DNA from 2 places in the Lysinibacillus sp. NPDC096418 genome. Region 1 is predicted to be linked to the other one. Evidence: a T-box and tRNA genes for the amino acid it is inferred to sense, from the RefSeq annotation. Region 1 holds a T-box; the other holds one or more tRNA genes.
The links. The T-box of region 1 lies ahead of ACIQZG_RS01275 (valine--tRNA ligase). A T-box ahead of a tRNA ligase gene usually reads a tRNA of that ligase, here a tRNA-Val.
Positions count from the first base shown of each region.

Region 2: it has a tRNA-Val gene. The T-box ahead of ACIQZG_RS01275 (valine--tRNA ligase) is inferred to sense a tRNA for this amino acid. The anticodon was not compared.

Region 1 is NZ_JBIWEY010000001.1:264,362-274,752, reverse strand. It holds gene ACIQZG_RS01315 (uroporphyrinogen-III synthase) at 1-578, shown strand, start outside; gene hemB (porphobilinogen synthase) at 575-1,555, shown strand; gene hemL (glutamate-1-semialdehyde 2,1-aminomutase) at 1,556-2,848, shown strand; gene ACIQZG_RS01300 (TlpA family protein disulfide reductase) at 3,346-3,888, shown strand; gene ACIQZG_RS01295 (sigma-70 family RNA polymerase sigma factor) at 4,052-4,585, shown strand; gene ACIQZG_RS01290 (DUF4179 domain-containing protein) at 4,557-5,822, shown strand; gene ACIQZG_RS01285 (SRPBCC family protein) at 6,112-6,558, shown strand; gene ACIQZG_RS01280 (valyl-tRNA synthetase) at 6,670-7,278, shown strand; T-box leader at 7,544-7,805, shown strand; gene ACIQZG_RS01275 (valine--tRNA ligase) at 7,852-10,391, shown strand, end outside.
Region 2 is NZ_JBIWEY010000004.1:166,631-177,021, forward strand. It holds gene glmM (phosphoglucosamine mutase) at 1-287, opposite strand, end outside; gene ACIQZG_RS06380 (CdaR family protein) at 433-1,440, opposite strand; gene cdaA (diadenylate cyclase CdaA) at 1,433-2,269, opposite strand; gene ACIQZG_RS06390 (zf-HC2 domain-containing protein) at 2,420-3,046, opposite strand; gene sigW (RNA polymerase sigma factor SigW) at 3,060-3,623, opposite strand; gene rocF (arginase) at 3,758-4,663, opposite strand; tRNA gene ACIQZG_RS06405 (tRNA-Lys) at 4,891-4,963, opposite strand; tRNA gene ACIQZG_RS06410 (tRNA-Gln) at 4,975-5,049, opposite strand; tRNA gene ACIQZG_RS06415 (tRNA-Tyr) at 5,067-5,150, opposite strand; tRNA gene ACIQZG_RS06420 (tRNA-Val) at 5,166-5,241, opposite strand; tRNA gene ACIQZG_RS06425 (tRNA-Glu) at 5,317-5,391, opposite strand; gene ACIQZG_RS06430 (ABC transporter ATP-binding protein) at 5,654-6,445, opposite strand; gene ACIQZG_RS06435 (ABC transporter substrate-binding protein) at 6,527-7,774, opposite strand; gene ACIQZG_RS06440 (branched-chain amino acid ABC transporter permease) at 7,832-8,893, opposite strand; gene ACIQZG_RS06445 (branched-chain amino acid ABC transporter permease) at 8,898-9,782, opposite strand; gene ACIQZG_RS06450 (AMP-binding protein) at 9,786-10,391, opposite strand, start outside.

The sequences.
Region 1 (10,391 bases):
TTATTTTTACGAGTCAAAATGCAGTAGATGCATTTGCAAGTAAGGTAAAGCGATTTAATCTAAATGCACAGCATTTTCAAGGGAAGATTGCGTCTATTGGTACCAAAACTACAGAGGCTTTAGAGAAATTAGGTTTTAGTGTTAGCTTTATGCCAACTATTTTTAGTGCTGATGTATTTGTCAAAGAGTTTCCGAGCGTGGCTGGAGCGAACCCTTCTTGTTTGTTTATTCGTGGTGAAAAAGCGAAGAAAACATTAAAGGATGGCTTGCCATTTGAGTTAAAGGAATGGACGATTTACGAAACACTTGAAAGACATGATCACAAGCAAATTATTATTAATTGTATTCGTGAAAACAAGGATGTTACGGTTATCTTTGCAAGTCCATCAGCGGTGGATGTTTACGCATTAGATGTTGCATCTATTGTTGGCTGGGAAGCGGTTCGTGTTGCTGCAATTGGTCATATCACGGAAGCGGCGATTACCAATCATGGCGCTAAAGTAGATGTGAAACCAAGTGTATATACGATGCAGGCTGTACTAGAGGAATTAATGAAAGTAGAGGAACAGAGAACATGACTCAATTACAATTTCAAAGACATCGTCGTCTGCGCGCGAATGCTGCAATGCGCGCCATGGTAAAAGAAACATACTTACACAAAGAAGATCTTATTTATCCGATTTTTGTCATTGAAGGCGAAGATATTAAAAATGAAGTGTCTTCAATGCCAGGTGTGTTTCAATTTTCATTAGATAACTTAGGAGCAGAAATCGATGAAGTCGTTGCTTTAGGTATTCCTGCTGTCATTTTATTTGGTTTACCTGCGGAAAAGGATGCTGTCGGTACAGGTGCCTACCATGACCATGGTATTGTGCAAGAGGCTACACGTCTAGTTAAGGAACGTCACCCAGAACTTCTAGTTATTGCAGATACTTGTCTATGTGAGTATACAGACCACGGACATTGTGGTGTCATTGAAGGAGAGCAAATTTTAAATGACCCTTCATTAGATTTGCTTGCACGTACAGCAATATCTCAAGCACAAGCTGGTGCTGATATTATTGCGCCATCGAATATGATGGATGGTTTCGTTACAGCTATTCGTGCAGGATTAGATGCAGCTGGATTTGAACATATACCAATTATGTCTTATGCGGTGAAATATGCTTCAAGCTATTACGGACCATTCCGTGATGCGGCTGATGGTGCACCACAGTTTGGTGACCGTCAGTCGTATCAAATGGACCCATCGAATCGTCTAGAGGCATTCCGTGAGGCGGAATCTGATGTAGCTGAAGGTGCTGATTTCTTAATTGTAAAGCCTGCACTTAGCTACTTAGATATTATTCGTGATGTAAAAAATAACTTCACATTACCAATCGTTGCGTACAACGTATCAGGCGAGTATGCAATGGTGAAAGCAGCCGCAATTAACGGCTGGATTGATGAGAAAAAAGTTGTGCTTGAAACATTACTAGGTATGAAACGTGCAGGTTCAGACTTAATCATTACGTATCATGCAAAAGATGCAGCACGCTGGTTGGAGGAGAAATAAATGGCTCGTTCTTACGAAAAATCAAAACAAGCATACGCTGAAGCAGTACAATTAATGCCTGGTGGTGTTAGTAGTCCAGTACGTGCATTCAAATCTGTAAATATGGACCCAATCTTCATGGAGTCAGGACAAGGTGCAATCATTAAAGATATTGATGGTAATGACTATATTGACTATGTATTATCATGGGGTCCACTTATTTTAGGACATTCGCATCCAGAGGTTGTTCAAGCTATTGCTGAAACTGCGGCGAAGGGTTCATCATTCGGTGCGCCAAGCTATACTGAAAATAGATTAGCAAAATTAGTATTAGATCGTTTACCTGCAATGGATATGATTCGTTTTGTGTCTTCAGGGACAGAAGCGACAATGTCTGCTCTACGTGTCGCACGTGGTGTTACAGGACGCGACAAAATCTTAAAGTTCGAAGGTTCTTACCATGGCCACGGTGATTCACTACTGATTAAGGCGGGTTCAGGTGTCGCAACACTAGGTTTACCAGATAGCCCTGGAGTACCTGCAGATATCGCGAAAAATACGTTAACAGTCGCATATAACGATCTAACATCTGTTAAAGCTGTCTTTGAAAACTTCGGTTCAGAACTTGCAGCAGTGATCGTTGAGCCAGTTGCAGGGAATATGGGTGTTGTTCCACCGCAGCCAGAATTTTTACAAGGCTTGCGTGACTTAACAAAAGAATACGGAACGATTTTAATCTTCGATGAAGTAATGACAGGATTCCGTGTAGACTATGGTTGCGCACAAGGTTACTTCGGTATCGAGCCAGATATGACTTGTTTAGGTAAAGTAATTGGTGGTGGCCTTCCAGTAGGTGCATTCGCAGGTAAAAAAGAAATTATGGAGCAAGTTGCGCCGGCAGGTCCTATTTACCAAGCAGGTACACTTTCAGGGAATCCACTTGCTATGACAGCTGGTTATGAAACGTTAAGTCGTTTAGATGCAGGTTCTTATGAATACTTCAAAAAACTAGGAGATCAATTAGAAGAAGGTTTCCGTGCGGCAGCAACGAAATATAATATCCCGCATACAGTTAACCGTGCAGGCTCAATGATTGGCTTCTTCTTCACAAATGAAGATGTTATCGACTTTGCTTCTGCAAAAACTTCCGATCTACAATTGTTTGCTGAGTATTTCCGTTTAATGGCGGGAGAAGGTATTTTCCTACCACCTTCACAATTTGAAGGGTTATTCATCTCAACAGCACATACAGAAGAGCATATCGCGCAAACAGTGGAAGCATTCCATAAAGTATTTGCACAATTAGCACGCTAATATATCTATAGCTAGAAAGCCATCCATTAGGGGTGGCTTTTATCTTTTTTTATAGTTGTTAATAACTCAGCTTACCACCATAGCTTGGGTTCCGTTCCGGTTGGGCACTTTCCGAGGAACCTCCAATGTGCCAGCTTCGGGCCAACATGATGTTGGTCACGAAGGTGTGTGCGGCTGTCCTTCGCTTTCGTGCAGATAAATTGTCACAGGATGTTCCGTTTTTAGCCTTGCTACAGGGTCTCATCTGGGACGCTAATGCCGCAGGAAGCGTTGCCCTGCAGCGAAAGGTGAATGCCGTCAGCTACACTCGCCAGCCTTCACTCCAATGAACACGCATTTTAAAATCGATAAATTCTTTAACTAAATGAGATTCCACACTTTTGGTAATAAACCTAATTTATCCCTAATTTATCTTTCTATATTGTGAAAAGAATAGTATTGTTATGTATATGCAAAAATTTCTATTTTAATAAAAATATAGAATGAAGGGGTAGGTTATGAAGGTTAATAAAAAGATTAGTTTAATCATTTCGCTGGTACTAATTATTACTTTGATAGGAATTGTCGTAAAAAATGGGTTTACAAATAACCAAACAATAAATGCTCTGATTAAAAATGAAGATGGGACGGAGCGTATTGCATATGAAACCAAACTCATCGGCTTAGATCATTCTGAAACAACATTGAAGGATTACAAAGGTAAAATTCTTGTATTAAACTTTTGGGCATCATGGTGTGGCCCTTGTATAGATGAGGCTCCTGACTTAAATAAATTTTATAAGAAAAAGCCAAAGAATGTGGAATTCCTCACGGTTAATATGACTTCTAAAGAAAAAGGTGTTGAATCTGTAGAAAAATTTGCGGATCAGTATAATATAAAGTTTCCCATTTTTTTAGATAAGAAAGGTACCTTACAAAAATCATTTGAAATTATTGGTTATCCAACAACATTAATTATTGATTCGGATGGGATTGTTCAATACAGAATTCAGGGTGAAATCAACCGAGAGCAGTTGAATACATTGGTATCAAAGCTTTAGGGAAATTACGATGCTTATTTTTTGAGATACATAATTTAATGACTTTTCTATAAAAACGTTGGACGATAAAAGTTCGACGTTTTTATTTTATTTGAAACGATTTGGATAAGTTGTTCATCTAACTTATAGATAAACAGAAAGGGTGGTGACAAACTTGTTAGCGATGTCATTATTAGCGAAGGCAAAGAAGGGCAATAATCAAGCATTTTTAAAACTGCTTCAGGATGAGAAAGTAAAGCTATACAAGATGGCTTACATTTACATGAGAAATGAAAATGATGCGCTAGATGTTGTGCAGGAAACAGTGGCAAAGGCATATGCCAATATCCATACGGTAAAAGAAGAGCAGTATTTTGCGACATGGCTGATGAAGATTTTAATTAATACAGCCCTTGAAATGTTACGCAAAAACAAAAAAAATTTACTGATGCAGGAGCAGCTACCAGAGAGAGGACAAGAATCTTCTTACGATGAAAAATTAGATTTACTTCAAGCGATTGAACAGCTTGATGAGAAATACAAAACGGTGATTTTATTAAAATATTATCGAGATCTTCCAACGAAGAATATTGCTGATTTACTAGAATGCCCAGAAGGAACTGTCAAAACAAATGTACATAGGGGGATCCAACAATTGAAAAAATATTTTAATAGAGGAGGCGAGTTTTATGGAGAACAATATAAAAAAGACAATTGATGACATCGATGTGCCGTTAGAAAAACTAGATCAAGTGATTGAAAAAGGGATGCAACATAAAAAGAAAAAGCAGAAAAAATCATTTGCAATGGCAATGCTTTTAGTCGTAGCTACAGGGGGCCTTGTTCTAGGATCTGGCTTTATTTCACCGAAAATGGCGAATGTTTTAGCTGACGTTCCTTTAATTGGTTTTATGTATGACATTGAAAAGTATGATGAGGGATTACTTAATGCTTTATCAGATGACAATAAAGTTACTTTGAATGAGACAGTTGTAAGTAATGGCCTACCAATTACAGTTGAAGAAATTGTATACGATGGTGCACGCCTTGATGTAATCTTTTCAATGCCAAGTTATGAAGGTAAGTATGCTTCAAGTATACATGTTGATGGGAAGGAAATTAATGCGGGATCAAGTATGCGAATTTTAGAAAATAATGATGTCTTCCGCGGAGTCTGGGAAACTAGAATGCCAGATAATTTACCTGATGCTTTCGATCTTACATTTAATATTCATCAAATAGATGATCCGACGGCCAAATGGGTTTATAGGACGCCAATCCAAAAGGTGAAAAATAATATCAAAACTTTAGCTACAGGACAAACAGGTGAAATCGATGGTATATCTTTTACGGTAGATCATCTCGAAACATCTACTACTACAACAAAATTGAACGTAAAGTTTGACGCGTTAATGGAAAAAATATTCTCAGAAGAGCGGGTTCTTTTTGAAACGGTAACGGATCAAAATGGTACACCTATCAGAGTGTTGGACAAGTCTGGGAGTGGTGATGAAAATGGGGTCACTTATACTTATCTATTGGGGCCGTTAAGTGAAGAAATAACAGAATTAAAAATTCTTTATTATTTCGTCCCTTTTTACCATGAACGAGAAGATATTATAGTGCCACTTGCAGATAAATTTCCACAGAGAATTTCACAAGGTAAGATGGGAGATATCGTCATCACAAATGTAGAACATAAGGGGTCTGAAGCTACAATGACTTTCTATGTGGACAGTGATTTTCCTTATAATGATGTACTGATGCCAAATTTTTTAGAGATTGAAGTCGAATCAGGCGAAAGCTTGACGACCCAAATATTAAATCCAATTGGCCCGAATGAATATCAATTGACGTTCCAAGCAAATGCAGGAAAACCTTTAGTTCATACAATAGCAAATACACCAGACATGAAAGTAGAGCAATCCGCGATAGTAACAATTCCAATAAAATAGAGTTGTTTTTACTAGCATGATGAAAAAGGTAACTCAATTTGTAATAACATAGAAAGTATTAAAAAAGTCCTTATTAGGAAGCGAAATGGGCTACGGTCATATGTTTTGTTTAATAATTGTCTTTTTTAAGAGTTTTATAGAGACCTACTGGTACTTCCTTAATATTAGCGTATGTTTCGAAACCTGTCTGCTAAATTTTATTCGTCATAAATACAACTATTCTCATAAGCATTTTGTAAGCAAAATCGTTTATAATATAGCTATTCATAAAAGAAAGTAGTGAATTGATATGGCAACAGGCACACATATAGTAGAAGTACCCGTAGCGATTGAAAACGTATGGGATTTCGTCAGTGATATGGAGAAATGGGCAAAGCTTGTCCCAGGTTATAATGCGCATACGATGATTAACGACAAACAGTCTACATGGACATTTAAAGGTAATGTCGGTGTATTGAAGAAAACGGTAGAAGTAGAGATTGATATTTTAGAATGGTCTGCTCCTTCTAAAGTAACGTTTAACTTAAAAGGACTTTCTGATAATTTCACTGGGAATGGCTATTTCCTAGCAGAAAGTATTGATGAGAACAATACACGTATGACAGGTTATTTAGAGGTGACTGCAGGGGGCTTAGCAGGTCCTATCTTAAACCCAATCTTTAAGCCAATCGTACCAAAAGCAACACAAATGCTGACAGATCGTGTAGCGAATAAAATTAAATCATTACATGCTTAAAACATGGAGGTGTCTCAAACCCTGAGACACCTCTTTTTTTGCTGTCATACCCTTCTTTAAAACAACATATAATGCATGGGAGGGAATATTATCGAACATAAAACTTGGAATATGAGTGAGACATTTTGTTTTCCTGGATATGGTTGCCCAACAGAAATTGCTGCTGTGCAGATTACACCTCAATGGCAAGCTCAACAATTAGATGATTCATTGCGGTTAATTGGTATTTATCATGTGACAGCACATGTACGTTTTGATTTCCAAGAAGAACATGCAATGATGGATTCAGATGATTTGGTGAAAATAGATGCACTTGATCTTCAAGGAGATACCGGCTATTTTGAGTATGCGGTTCCTTTACATGTGGATTTACCGAAAGATGCATCTATTGATAGTTTAATGGTGAAAGACATTCGACCTTCACTCAATAACCAAACATGTCAGCTAGAATGGACGATCGCGAGTACATTTAGTGAACCGGAGCAAGTAATAGCGGTGGCCCATATTGTTGAGGCACCACCTGAACCTGTTGCTGAACCTGTTGCTGAAGAAGTTGTACTGGTAGTTGAAGAGCAAATTATGCTAGCAAAAGAATCTACGAATCAAATTGTTATTCGTGAGTCTAGCTCATGGGAGCAAGAGGCACCATCAATGATTTGGGATTTAGAAGAGAATTACACATTGTTGAAAGTACGCCCGTCAAATGATATCGTTCATTAGTAAATAGAAAAGAAGCAACAATAATAATAAAATTATAAAATCTCCAGTAGTTGGAATGATTATGACACGTACAAATTGGAAAGCACAAATTGGTAAAATGATTGTTCGGCAGTAAAAACGAATTTGTCGTAGCCAAGGTGGTAAAAACCAGGGATTGTATTTACGTCGCATATGAAATTTCACTTCCTTTCTAAGCTACTAGTTGAAAATAACTAAACTACTTGAAAAAATGCGTGCTATTGCGGTACAATGTTGGAAGTTAAATAGCGATGCATGGAAAGGGAAGAGTAAATTGCCCGCGCATTTTATAGAGAGGAAACGGTAGCTGTAAAGTTTCCATTTGTGCACAATTGAAGGTAGCCCAAGAGCAGCTTTAGTGAACTGATAGTAGTTAGAGCCGGTTAAACACCGTTATCGAATTGAGAGCCGAGAATCGGTTTTGTTTAAGTGCTATTGTAGGCACTGGACTTTAAACTAGCTCGGAATTAAAGGTGGTACCGCGAACTTAAAACTCCTTCGTCCTTTTATAGACGTTAGGAGTTTTTTTATTTGTCCAAAATAGGAGGAACGAAAATGACAGAAAACATTTCAATGCCAACAAAGTATGATCCACAGTCGATTGAAACAGGTCGTTATGAATGGTGGCTACAAGGTAAGTTTTTCGAGGCGAAACCTGAAAGCGGAAAAGAACCATATTCAATCGTTATTCCACCGCCGAACGTAACAGGGAAATTACACCTTGGTCACGCGTGGGATACAACATTACAAGATATTTTAATCCGTATGAAACGCATGCAAGGGTATGATGCGCTATGGTTACCAGGTATGGACCATGCGGGTATTGCAACACAAGCGAAAGTAGAAGCAAAACTTCGTGAAGATAATATTTCTCGTTATGATTTAGGACGCGAAAAATTTCTTGAAAAAACAATGGAATGGAAAGAAGAGTATGCTGGACATATTCGTGAACAATGGGCAAAGTTAGGTCTTGGTCTTGATTATTCTCGTGAACGTTTCACATTAGATAAAGGTCTTTCAGATGCAGTAAAAACAGTATTCATTCAACTTTATGAAAAAGGTTTAATCTATCGTGGGGAACGTATTATTAACTGGGATCCAGCTGCAAAAACTGCCCTTTCAGATATCGAAGTAATTTATAAAGATGTTCAAGGTGCTTTCTACCACATGAAGTACCCATTAGCAGATGGATCAGGATACGTAGAAGTAGCTACAACACGTCCTGAAACGATGCTTGGTGACTCTGGTGTAGCTGTTCACCCGAAAGATGAACGCTATCAAGACTTAATTGGTAAAACAATTATTTTACCAATCGTAGGCCGTGAAATTCCAATTGTTGCTGATGAATATGTAGATATGGAATTTGGTACGGGTGTTGTAAAAATGACACCAGCGCATGATCCGAACGACTTTGAAGTTGGTAATCGTCATAATTTAGAACGTATTTTAGTAATGAACGAAGATGGCACAATGAATGAGCTTGCGGGCAAATATAACGGTATGGATCGTTTTGAATGCCGCAAACAAATCGTTGCTGATTTACAAGAAGCTGGCGTGTTAATTAAAATCGAAGAACATATGCATTCTGTAGGTCACTCTGAACGTACTGACGCAGTAGTAGAACCTTACCTTTCAGCACAATGGTTCGTTAAAATGCAACCACTTGCAGATGCTTCCCTTGAACTTCAAAAAGATGAGGAAGGCAAAGTAAACTTTGTACCTTCTCGTTTTGAAAACACATATTCTCGTTGGATGGAAAACATTCGCGACTGGTGTATTTCTCGTCAATTATGGTGGGGTCACCAAATCCCAGCATGGTATCACAATGAAACAGGTGAAATTTACGTTGGAAAAGAAGCGCCAGCTGACGCTGATAACTGGACGCAAGATGAAGACGTTCTTGATACTTGGTTCTCATCTGCATTATGGCCATTTTCAACTATGGGTTGGCCAGATGAAGCAAGCGAAGAGTTCAAACGCTATTACCCTACAAGTACGCTTGTAACTGGGTATGACATTATTTTCTTCTGGGTATCACGTATGATTTTCCAAGGGCTTGAATTTACGGGTGAACGGCCATTCAAAGATGTATTAATTCACGGTTTAGTACGTGATGGCGAAGGTCGTAAAATGAGTAAATCACTTGGTAATGGTGTAGATCCAATGGATGTGATCGAACAATACGGCGCTGACTCACTGCGTTACTTCTTAGCAACAGGTTCATCACCGGGTCAAGATTTACGCTACACAACAGAAAAAGTAGAGTCGGTATGGAACTTTGCCAATAAAATTTGGAATGCCTCTCGTTTCGCATTAATGAACATGGACGGCATGACATATGATGAAATCGACTTAACTGGTGAAAAATCTGTTGCAGATAAGTGGATTTTAACTCGTCTAAATGAAACAATCGAACGCGTTACTTTTTTAGCAGAACGTTATGAGTTTGGTGAAGTGGGCCGTGAGCTATATAACTTCATTTGGGATGATTTCTGTTCTTGGTATATCGAAATGGCGAAATTACCAATGAATGGTGATGATGAAGCCGCGAAGAAAACGACGCGTTCAATTTTAGCGTACGTGTTAGATCAAACGATGCGTTTATTACACCCATTCATGCCATTTATTACGGAAGAAATTTGGCAACACTTACCACACGAAGGTGAGTCTATTACAGTGGCAGCATGGCCAACAGTTCGTGATGACTTACACTTCGCAGAAGAAGCGGATAATATGAAATTGCTTATGGATATTATACGTTCGGTACGTAATATTCGTGCGGAAGTAAATACACCTATGAGCAAAAAAGTACCATTATTCATTTCAGCAAAAGATGCTGCGACTGTAAGTGTACTTGAAGCAAATAAAGCGTATTTAGAAAAATTCTGTAACCCTGAAACGTTAACGATTGGTGAAGGCTTAGAAGCACCAGGTCAATCAATGACAGCTGTTGTAACGGGAGCAGAGCTATTCTTACCTCTAGTCGGCCTCATTAACTTAGAAGAAGAAATTGCTCGTCTTGAAAAAGAGTTAGAAAAATGGGCAAAAGAAGTTAAGTTAGTGTCTGGAAAGCTTTCAAACGAAAAATTTGTCTC
Region 2 (10,391 bases), on a different contig from region 1:
ACGCCTGCATCCGCACTCATAATACGAGTCAAATAAGCTACTCCTGGTGTTGAAATAACACCAAGTCGCATTACTTCTACACCGATTGATAATAGGCCCGCTACAAGTGCACCTTCAAGCATTTCACCTGAAATACGTGTATCGCGACCAATTAATACCTTTGGACGATCCTTTGCATCCTTCGTTAAAACATATCCACCTATTCGGCCTAGTTTAAATGCAAATTCTGGTGTTAATTCACTATTCGCGACGCCACGGACGCCGTCAGTTCCAAAATATTTACCCATTTTTATTTTTCTCTCCTTCAACGCAGGGACGAGCCGTAATACCCCCCGTCAATTTGAACGGTAATATGCTCATCTGCTTACTTTTGGAAAAAGTCTTATTTTTAATTCGTTTACTAGTAACTTTAAAATTATAGTCAGTTATTGCCTAAGAATCAATATCCTCTATTATTACAGTAGTATCAGTTTCCTCTGAACTCACTGGAGGAACCACTTCTACCTTTGTAACATCTGCTTTTACTTTAATTTTTTGTTCAGTTACTTTCGTCACGCCTTCTGGTAATTTCACTTCGAATTCATATGTTTTAGCTTCAGTAATTTTCGCTAGATCTACTTCAACTATTATTTCGCTAAGTACATCAATAATCGACTTTTTACCAAATACCTCCACCTTTTTCACATCAGTTGTCAGCTCATTAATCGTGACGCCTTCAGGTGCCGTACCAGTCTGAACAATAGCGAGTGGCAACTCCCTACTGTATGCAGCAATGTCCACCTGTACGTTTACAGTCCCAGGCTCAATGATTACATCTAATTTATTCAAATCTCGATCCAGTACCTTTACAGCCGCTTCTTGTGAAAATGACTCTTTTATACCCTTTTCCCCTGTTACAGTTGCTTTTACATAACTAATGCTCTCAATCGTGCTTTTTGCACCCGTCACAAAAACAGTGGTCGGTTTAGCGGTCTTACCTTTTATCACATAACCTTCATCGATTAATCGATGGTTCATCTCTGGATCGACACGGAATTCTTGCGTAATCTTCTCTTCTATTTTCACATCAACTGTTGGAGGGTCTAATGTTACTTCTAATTTTTCTGAAATATTTTCGTACTTTAACTCCACCTTATGTTCACCCATTAATAGATGATTTAAGTCCACAAAAACCGAAAAATCCCTTGCATATTTCGCTGACAGTACAAAGGTCTGTGGGCCTTTAATTGTCACATTTACCGTTTTGGGTAAACCAGTCACAATAAGGCTTTCATCATCATAAAACACCTCTAACGGTACGTCCCGAATCACTTCAACTATCTCATTCGCAGCTGGTTTTTCATTGTTAGCTAGCTCTGTTCGAACAGAGAAGAAAAATAAACAAGCTAAGAAAAGCGAAATGATCCGTAATATCCTTGGATTATCTATCATTTTATCCATTCTTTTTCCCCCTCCAAGTCAGCTTAGAGGATGTATTAGACTCTTCCGCTACCCCGAACCACATCCTACGTAAAAGCGTTCCGAACTCCTCTAGAGAAAGGTTACGGTGCAAGTTACCGTTTATGGCAATACTAATCGCACCAGTTTCTTCTGAGACAATAACGATAATTGCATCTGTCACTTCACTTAAACCGAGTGCTGCTCGGTGACGCGTACCTAGTTCTTTTGAGATGAAAGGACTTTCAGATAGCGGCAAGTAACATGCAGCAGCCGTTACCTTATCTTTTTGCATAATGACTGCCCCATCATGTAGTGGCGTATTTGGGATGAAAATGTTAATGAGTAATTCAGAGGTAATATCTGCATTTAAACCAATACCCGTCTCAATATATTCATTCAAGCCGGTTTCTTTTTCAATGGAAATCAGTGCACCAATACGACGTTTCGCCATATAACTGACAGATTTCTTCACTGACTCAATAAGCCTTGTTTCTTCTTCTTCTTCCTGACTAGTTGAGCGTTGGAATAGCTTTCCTCGCCCGATTTGTTCAAGACCTCGACGAATTTCTGGTTGGAAAATAATTATAATCGCTAAGAAACCAAAGGTAATTACTTGTTCTAGCATCCAACCTAATGTCTGTAACCCTATAAAATCTGTTACGATGCGCGCAATAATAATAACAAATATCCCTTTTAATAATTGAACTGCTTTCGTACCTTTAATGAGGGTTAAAATTTTATAAATAACGTACCACACCAGCAGTACATCTAAAAAGTTAATAACAATATTCACTGGCGTTAAATCCGTGAATTGCTCGATAATTTGCACGTGGCATCCCCCACTTTTCATTGCGAATCCATACACTCTAAGTATAGCATATTCTTATCAAATGTAACTTTTTTCAAGAAAAAAGTCCACCCAAAAGAGTAGACTTTGAAAACCTCTCATACGTGCTATCTTGTAGGACGTACCAAAGTATTATTTAGTTTCCTCTTCATCTGCGAATGTCCACGCATCTTTGACAGAGTTTTTAATTGTATACCAAAGCCATTCAAAGGCTTGGTCGATTTCTTCGATTTGGCCTGTAACAACAGCTGATGATGCCATGTATTGACCATTAATGACCGTTACATTACCATCTACTTCACCTTCAACGACTAAATCACCGTTTTTTACAACTATATCACCCTTTACAATTTCACCTTTTGGCACAATAACCGTTTGACCTTCGACGACTAAATTCGGCTGTTTTGTCACAGAAAAATGCTGATCATTTCTAAAGCTTCCAAGTAAAGTTGCACTCATAAACAAGCAAAATACTGCTGCTGCCACGAACATCGGATGGCGACGAATCCATTTTTGCATACCTACGCGATTTTTCGGTTTCGGTAAGCGAGCCATCACTGCTGATTCAAAATGCGGAGGTGCTGTAATATGGGAAGCACTCTTCACAAAGGCGATTGTTTCACTTAATTCATGCATAAGTTGCTTGCAATCGACGCACGTATGCAAATGTTGCTTTAACTCTTGCTCATGCTCACGACTAATGTCACCGTCTAAATAATCATGCATATATTCTATAATATGCTCTGGACAAATATTCATGACGCTTCCCCTCCTACAGATTGTTTAATTGTTTCCGTAATGCTTCACGACCGCGGTGAATTCTTGTTTTTACTGTTCCAAGAGGCATATCTAAAATCTCACTAATCTCTTGCAACGATAATTCTTCGATATATTTTAATACTATGACTGAGCGATATTTATCAGGTAAACGACCTATTTCATATTGAATACGCTCTTGTAACTCCATTTGTTCAAGCGTCTCTTCTGGTAACTGATCCTCTGCAGCGATTTGTGAATACATATCAAGCCCTTCCGTACCAGAGATCTCCGCATCTAAATAATAATCAGGCTTTTTCTTTCGAATACGGTCGATGCAAAGGTTCGTCGCTATACGATACAGCCACGTCGAGAATTTTCTTTTTTGGTCAAAAGTATGCAAATTCATATATGCACGAACAAACGCCTCTTGCGCTATATCCTCGGCCTCTTGTTTATTGCCTAGCATACGATAGCATACTTGGTACAGTTTGTGCTGATAGAGACTCACAATATCGGCAAATGCGTTTTGATCGCCTTTTAGCACTTGTTTTATTCTTTTGTTTACTAACGCATCCATTGTGTTGACTTCTCCACCTTTACAACTGTCTTATACTATACGACTTAACGTTTAGAAAAGTTTCATTCTAATTTTAATTATAACAAAAGATTTTTATTGTATCATTGATGAAAGCAATTATTTTACAATTTCATTTAAACTAGTGTCTCCCCGAATAGTGACCCCATAAGCTCTACCGCTACGTCCGCCGTTTTATTTTTCTCATCTAAAATTGGATTTACTTCTACAAATTCAGCTGACGTCAACATACCCGACTCTTGAATCATTTCCATAGCCAAATGCCCTTCTCTATAGGTCATTCCACCAGGCACCGGTGTTCCAACACCCGGTGTGTACAGCGGATCCAGCCCATCTAAATCAAGGGACAAGTGTAAGCCATCTACTGCAAGCCCCTTTAAATAAGATATCGCTTCCTCCATTACAAGTGCCATCCCAAGGCGGTCAATTTCATGCATTGTGTATACTTTAATCCCTAGTTCACGAATAAGCTCCCGTTCGCCCGGATCCACAGAGCGCGCTCCAATGATAATGACATTTTCAGGCTTAATCTTCGGGGCATATTTACGAATTTGTACAAGACGTTCATGACCAATACCAATACTAACTGCAAGTGGCATCCCGTGAATATTGCCAGATGGTGTTGTATCTGGCGTATTTAAATCTGCATGTGCATCGAACCATATAACTCCTAGATTTTTAAAATGATCACCAAGTCCAGCAAGCGTGCCAATCGCTATGCTATGATCACCACCAAGTACTAGCGGAAATTTTTTTTCAGTTACAGCCTCATGAACACGGTTTGCTAAAGAAGTACTCACATCTATAACTTCTTCTAAATTTAATAGTCGCATATCAATTGTTGCTTTTTCCCGCTTCTGGCTAGCACGAATATCTCCTTGATCTTGGACCGTATGCCCAATTGCCTCGAGACGTTCCACAACACCCGCATATCTAATTGCACTTGGTCCCATATCCACCCCACGTCGTGCCTGCCCATAATCTGTAGGTACACCAATAATAGAGATAGTTTTTTTATTCACCATTCTATACCCCCTCTGTGTTGTACACTTATTGTAAAGCCTATAACACAATTGGCTCAACTCTCCATGATTATGAATATTTATCCAAAGTAGTATTCAGATAAAGGAACAAATTCCCTTCAGTTTATTACTCTGACATTTATAAGCGAAAAAAAACCCCTTACTGTTTTCAGTAAGAGATTTGTATTTGTAGTTAATGATACACTTTTGAATATTTTATATAAAAGTGAGCCATGAAGGACTCGAACCTTCGACCCTCTGATTAAAAGTCAGATGCTCTACCAACTGAGCTAATGGCTCATAAAAGAAAATGGCTGGGGTACCTGGATTCGAACCAGGGCATGACGGAATCAAAATCCGTTGCCTTACCGCTTGGCTATACCCCAAACATTCTAAATAAAACTGGTGGAGGGGGACGGATTCGAACCGCCGAACCCTAAGGAGCGGATTTACAGTCCGCCGCGTTTAGCCACTTCGCTACCCCTCCGAAATAAACACTATATGGTGGAGGATGACGGGCTCGAACCGCCGACCCTCTGCTTGTAAGGCAGATGCTCTCCCAGCTGAGCTAATCCTCCATAAAAACAGGTGTTATTTCTTAACAGTTTATTTATTCTTTTAGGCCTTTGCATTACTACAATGCTAATAAAAATTGGTGACCCCTACGGGATTCGAACCCGTGTTACCGCCGTGAAAGGGCGGTGTCTTAACCGCTTGACCAAGGGGCCGTTCGTTTAATTATTTGCTGTCTTTAACAGGACAAGACTTATATTATCAGCTTTTTTTCACTAATGCAACCCTTTTTAAAAAGTTTTTTCTGCTAAACTTTTTAATTGGAATATTCCACGCTTTTCTTCCTATATAATGTGAATAATTTTTTCATCTTCTTTTTTGTTAATTAAAAGCGTGTACACAAAAACTAGACTACTTAAACCTGTCTAATCCGGTCATAAGCAGCCTAATTATAACTCAAAAATATTAAGACGTGGGTTACCAGACAATTCTTTGGCGACGTCTAAATATTTTTCCTTCTTTATAATTCTTCTCTCCTTCTTTACCAATCCCTAAATAGTGCTCACTAATGTCTTTATCAGATAGCAATGTTGCAGGATCACCTTGCATGACAACTCGTCCACTTTCCATAATATAACCATAATCAGCAATAGATAATGCAACATTGGCATTTTGTTCTACTACTAATATAGAAGTGCCTTCCTCTTGGTTAATCTTTTTTATATTTTGGAAAATTTCTTTTACAAGTAATGGTGCAATTCCTAGAGAAGGCTCATCTAGTAACAGCAATTTCGGCTTGGCCATAATTCCACGACCTATTGCTAACATTTGCTGTTCACCACCTGAAAGGAACCCTGCTTTTCTTGGTGCTAATGCTCGAAGCTTTGGGAAATAACCATAAATTTTCTCAATATCTCCTTTAATATTCGAACGATCTTTACGTGTATATGCCCCTGCAATTAAGTTTTCCTCAACCGTTAAATCTTTAAACACACGTCGCCCTTCTATACTTAAGAAAATGCCATTCTTCACAAGTACATCGGGCGTAATACCATTTATTTTTTTCCCTTGAAACTCTATTGTACCATCCGTAATTTGCCCACCATCGCCAGAAAGCAATCCCGAAATGGCTTTTAATGTTGTGGACTTGCCAGCTCCATTACTACCTAACAATGCTACAATTTTCCCCTCAGGCACATGAAGGGACATCCCTTTTAATGCCAAAATAATCTTCGAATACACCGCTTCCACATTATTTACCTGAAGCATAGAAGTCCCCCTTTTCCCTTGCAATATAGACAAAGCTCCTACTTTTAAGGAGCTTGTCTACCGTTTATTCGTATCAGTTGTTTACTTATAGCTTCTGTAATCTGTAAGTTGCTCCCACTTACCGTCTTTTACAATACCAAGACGTGTCTGCTCTGTACCAGCATGGTTATCGGAAGTAAATGTTAGAGGTGCAGCTAATCCACCTAAATCAAAGTTATTTAAAGTTTCAAGACCTTCGCGAATTTGTACACCTGTAATGTCGCCTTCTGGGTTTTTCTCAGCTGCAATTTTAACACCTTCTACCATAATTTTTGCAGCAATCCAACCTTGAATGAACTTTTGATTAATGTCCTCAACTTTTTTGCCTTTTGAATCTAAGTATTCTTTTACTTCTACCATACCTGGGAAATCTTCATATGGGAATGCGTGAGATAAAATCCCAATGTATCCTTCTGTAACATCCTTACCAGCAATATCAATTACACCTTCACCAGATGCCCAGTTCAGACCCATAAATTGCGTATCAAGACCTAAAGTTTTTGCATCACGTAAAATTGTTGCAGTCGCAGACCAAGTTTGATTAATAATCGCATAGTCAGGTTTTTTCTTTTTCATATTTAATAATTGAGATTGTGCCTCAGTTGCTTTAACATCAATTACTTGCTCATCTACAATTTCAACACCGATTTCTTTACCGTATTTTTTAATATCTTCAATTGGTGAGCGACCAAATGCACTATCATTGTATAATAACGCTACAGTTGGGTTGTCACCTTTGTGGTTTTCCTTAATCCATTGTAAAATTGTACGGCCTTGATCTGAGTATGAGGCCGCGATTAAGAAGTTATATGGACTTTCTTTAATATCCTTTAAATTTTCAGAGAAAGAAGCAGAGAAGTACGGAAGTTGATCTGTCCCAACTTGCTGACGTAATGCCTCTGTATCACCCGTTCCCCAACCTAGTACTGCTGATACTTTTTCTTTATCACGTAACTCTTGATAGATTTTTTGCGCTTCTGGAATTTGATATGCATAGTCTTTACCTATTAATTTAAGGTTTAAGCCTTCAACGCCACCCTTTGCTTCTAAATGCTCAAAGTACGCTTTTTCTCCTTCTGCATAAGGCGTACCCACATCACCAGTTCCTCCAGTAATATCATATATCCCACCGATAACTACTGTACGATTATCCGGGTTACCTCCACCACCTGCTGATTCTGATTTAGAACCCTCAGAAGAACTTCCTTCTGAATCATCTCCTGAACATGCTGCTAAAACGAATAGCATCATAATCCCCATTAATGCCCATAATAACTTGTTGTTTTTCAAACTAACTCCCCCTTGTCTTTGTTTTAATTATTTTTTATTTTTCCCCAGTCAATTCTATTAATAAGAGAACGGCCATAACTTAAAGTACTTCTTCATATTTAACCAAATATGAGCTAGACCACCTGGTTCAAAAATTAAAAACAGAATAATAACAATACCGAATACAAACTCTTTGAAGGCCGATAAAATTTGATATAAATCCGGCATGTAAACCGTTAAAATATCAACCATCGTGCTTAATCCAACAGGCAATAAGGTAATAAATACTGCCCCTAAAATCGAACCAAACACACTACCTAAGCCTCCAATTAGAACCATAGCCAAGTATTCGATCGATACTTGAAAGTTGTACAACTCTGGACTTACAATCATTGTGTAATGTGCTAATAAAGCACCTGAAATCCCTACAAAAAAAGAACTAATTGCAAAGGCCATAACTTTATATTGGAACAAGTTGATGCCCATAATTTGCGCTGCAATATCACGATCCCGAACAGCTAAGAAAGCTCGTCCTACGCGCGTTCTTAATAAATTTGTTGCATATAGAATCGTGAGAATTAACACAACAATACTCAAATAGAAGTACGACGTATTACTTGTTAAGGCAAATGACCCTATCTCAGGACGACTTAGTGTCATACCTGAAGTTCCCCCAGTTACACTTGTCCATCTACTAATGACGAATAGTATAATAATCTGTGCAGCTAACGTCGCAATAGCTAAATATAAGCCTTTTAAACGTAGTGAAGGAATTCCGAATAGACCACCAACAACCGCAGTAATTAGCCCCGCTAGTGGCAATGAAATCCAAAAACTTACGCCGTACGTAGAAGTCAAAATTGCTGATGCGTAGCCACCTACACCTAAGAAAGCGCCCACCCCAATGGAAATTTGGCCTGTGAAGCCCGTTAGAATGTTTAATCCAATTGCTCCAATGGATGCGATTGCACAAAGTGTTAATAAGCCTACCCAATAATTAGATGCTATCATTGGGACAAGTACTATTGCTGCAACAATAAGTAACGCTTGTACTTTCGCACCGGTAGTGCCAAACAGTTTCATATCATCACTATAAGATGTTTTGTAATTTCCACACTCTCTCACAAATAGATTTCTCAATTCATCACACCCTCTCAATTCCTCGACTTCCGAATAACCCGTGTGGTTTAACCATTAAAATTAGTAGAACAATAATGAAAGGTACAACATCCTTCAAACCGCCACCTACTAGCGGATCAAGATAGCCACCAGCTAGGTTTTGGCATATTCCGATAATAAAGCCACCGATGATTGCACCCAAAACGCTATCTAAACCACCCAAAATTACTACTGGTAACACCGTTAAACCAATCGCTGACATCGTTGGACTTACGCCATTAATATTGCCAAGTAATACCCCACCAATTGCCGCAACTACCGCTGCAATTGTCCATGTTGCTGCATAAACATACTTCACACTAATTCCCATTGATGATGCGGCCGTACGATCATCTGCTACAGCACGCATCGCAATTCCCATTTTCGAGAACTTGAAGAATAGTAAAAATAAAATAAGAAGTGCAATAACAACAACAAATGACCATAAATAAACTGGTGTAATGATTACGCCACCAATTTCAACCGGCGTAGGAGGGAAAATCGGTGGAAACACACGAGTTTGATGTCCCCAAATCATATGAACTGCACCAGCTAATAAACTTGATAATCCAATCGTCGCCATTATTACTGAAATAACAGGAGCATTTTGAATAGGTCGTACGACTAGTCGCTCGACAGCTAATCCAAGTATTGCACTAAAGACGAGTGTAATAAGTAAAGCGACTAAAAATGGTATGTCGTAAGCAGTCATGAGTACTAAACAAATGTATGGCCCAATAATGACAAACTCGCCATTTGCCATATTTAACGCACCACTTGCTCGGTAGATTAAAACGAAGCCCAGTGCTACTAGCCCATAAATACTCCCAACAACGATTCCATTAATCAGCATTTGAGAGAAAAATACCATATTTTAAGCCACCTCCTGTTTAATATCTAACTGAATGACAGTCAAACTAACATCACCCGACGATTCAACTTCTGAACTGCTTAATGATACTTCTTCAGAATCCGAATACATGGCTTCCATTAGCTTATGGTATTTTTCCTCTACAAACTTTCTACGAACTTTCAATGTACGAGTTAGTTCACCCTGATCAGCCGTAAATTGTTTGTGTAAAATGGAGAATTTCATTACCCTCATATGTGGAGGTAATTGTCCCATCAACTTTGTTACTTCTTGTTCAATTAGTTTAGCTACTTTAGGATTTCTAGATAAGTCAGAATATTCAGTATATATAATGCGGTTTTTGTCTGCCCATCGACCTACATTACTTAAATCGATGTTAACAATTGCCGTCATATAAGGACGATCTTTCCCGAAGCAAACAGCCTCTTGAATATATACGCTCGACTTTAAATTATTTTCGACTAATCTCGGATAAACCGGCTCACCCGCTTGATTTGTAATAACATCCTCTTGTCTATCTAAAATATGAAGATGCCCATCTTCATCTAGATAGCCATTGTCCCCCAATGAAATCCAACCATCGACAACTAACTTTTTATCCTCTTCATT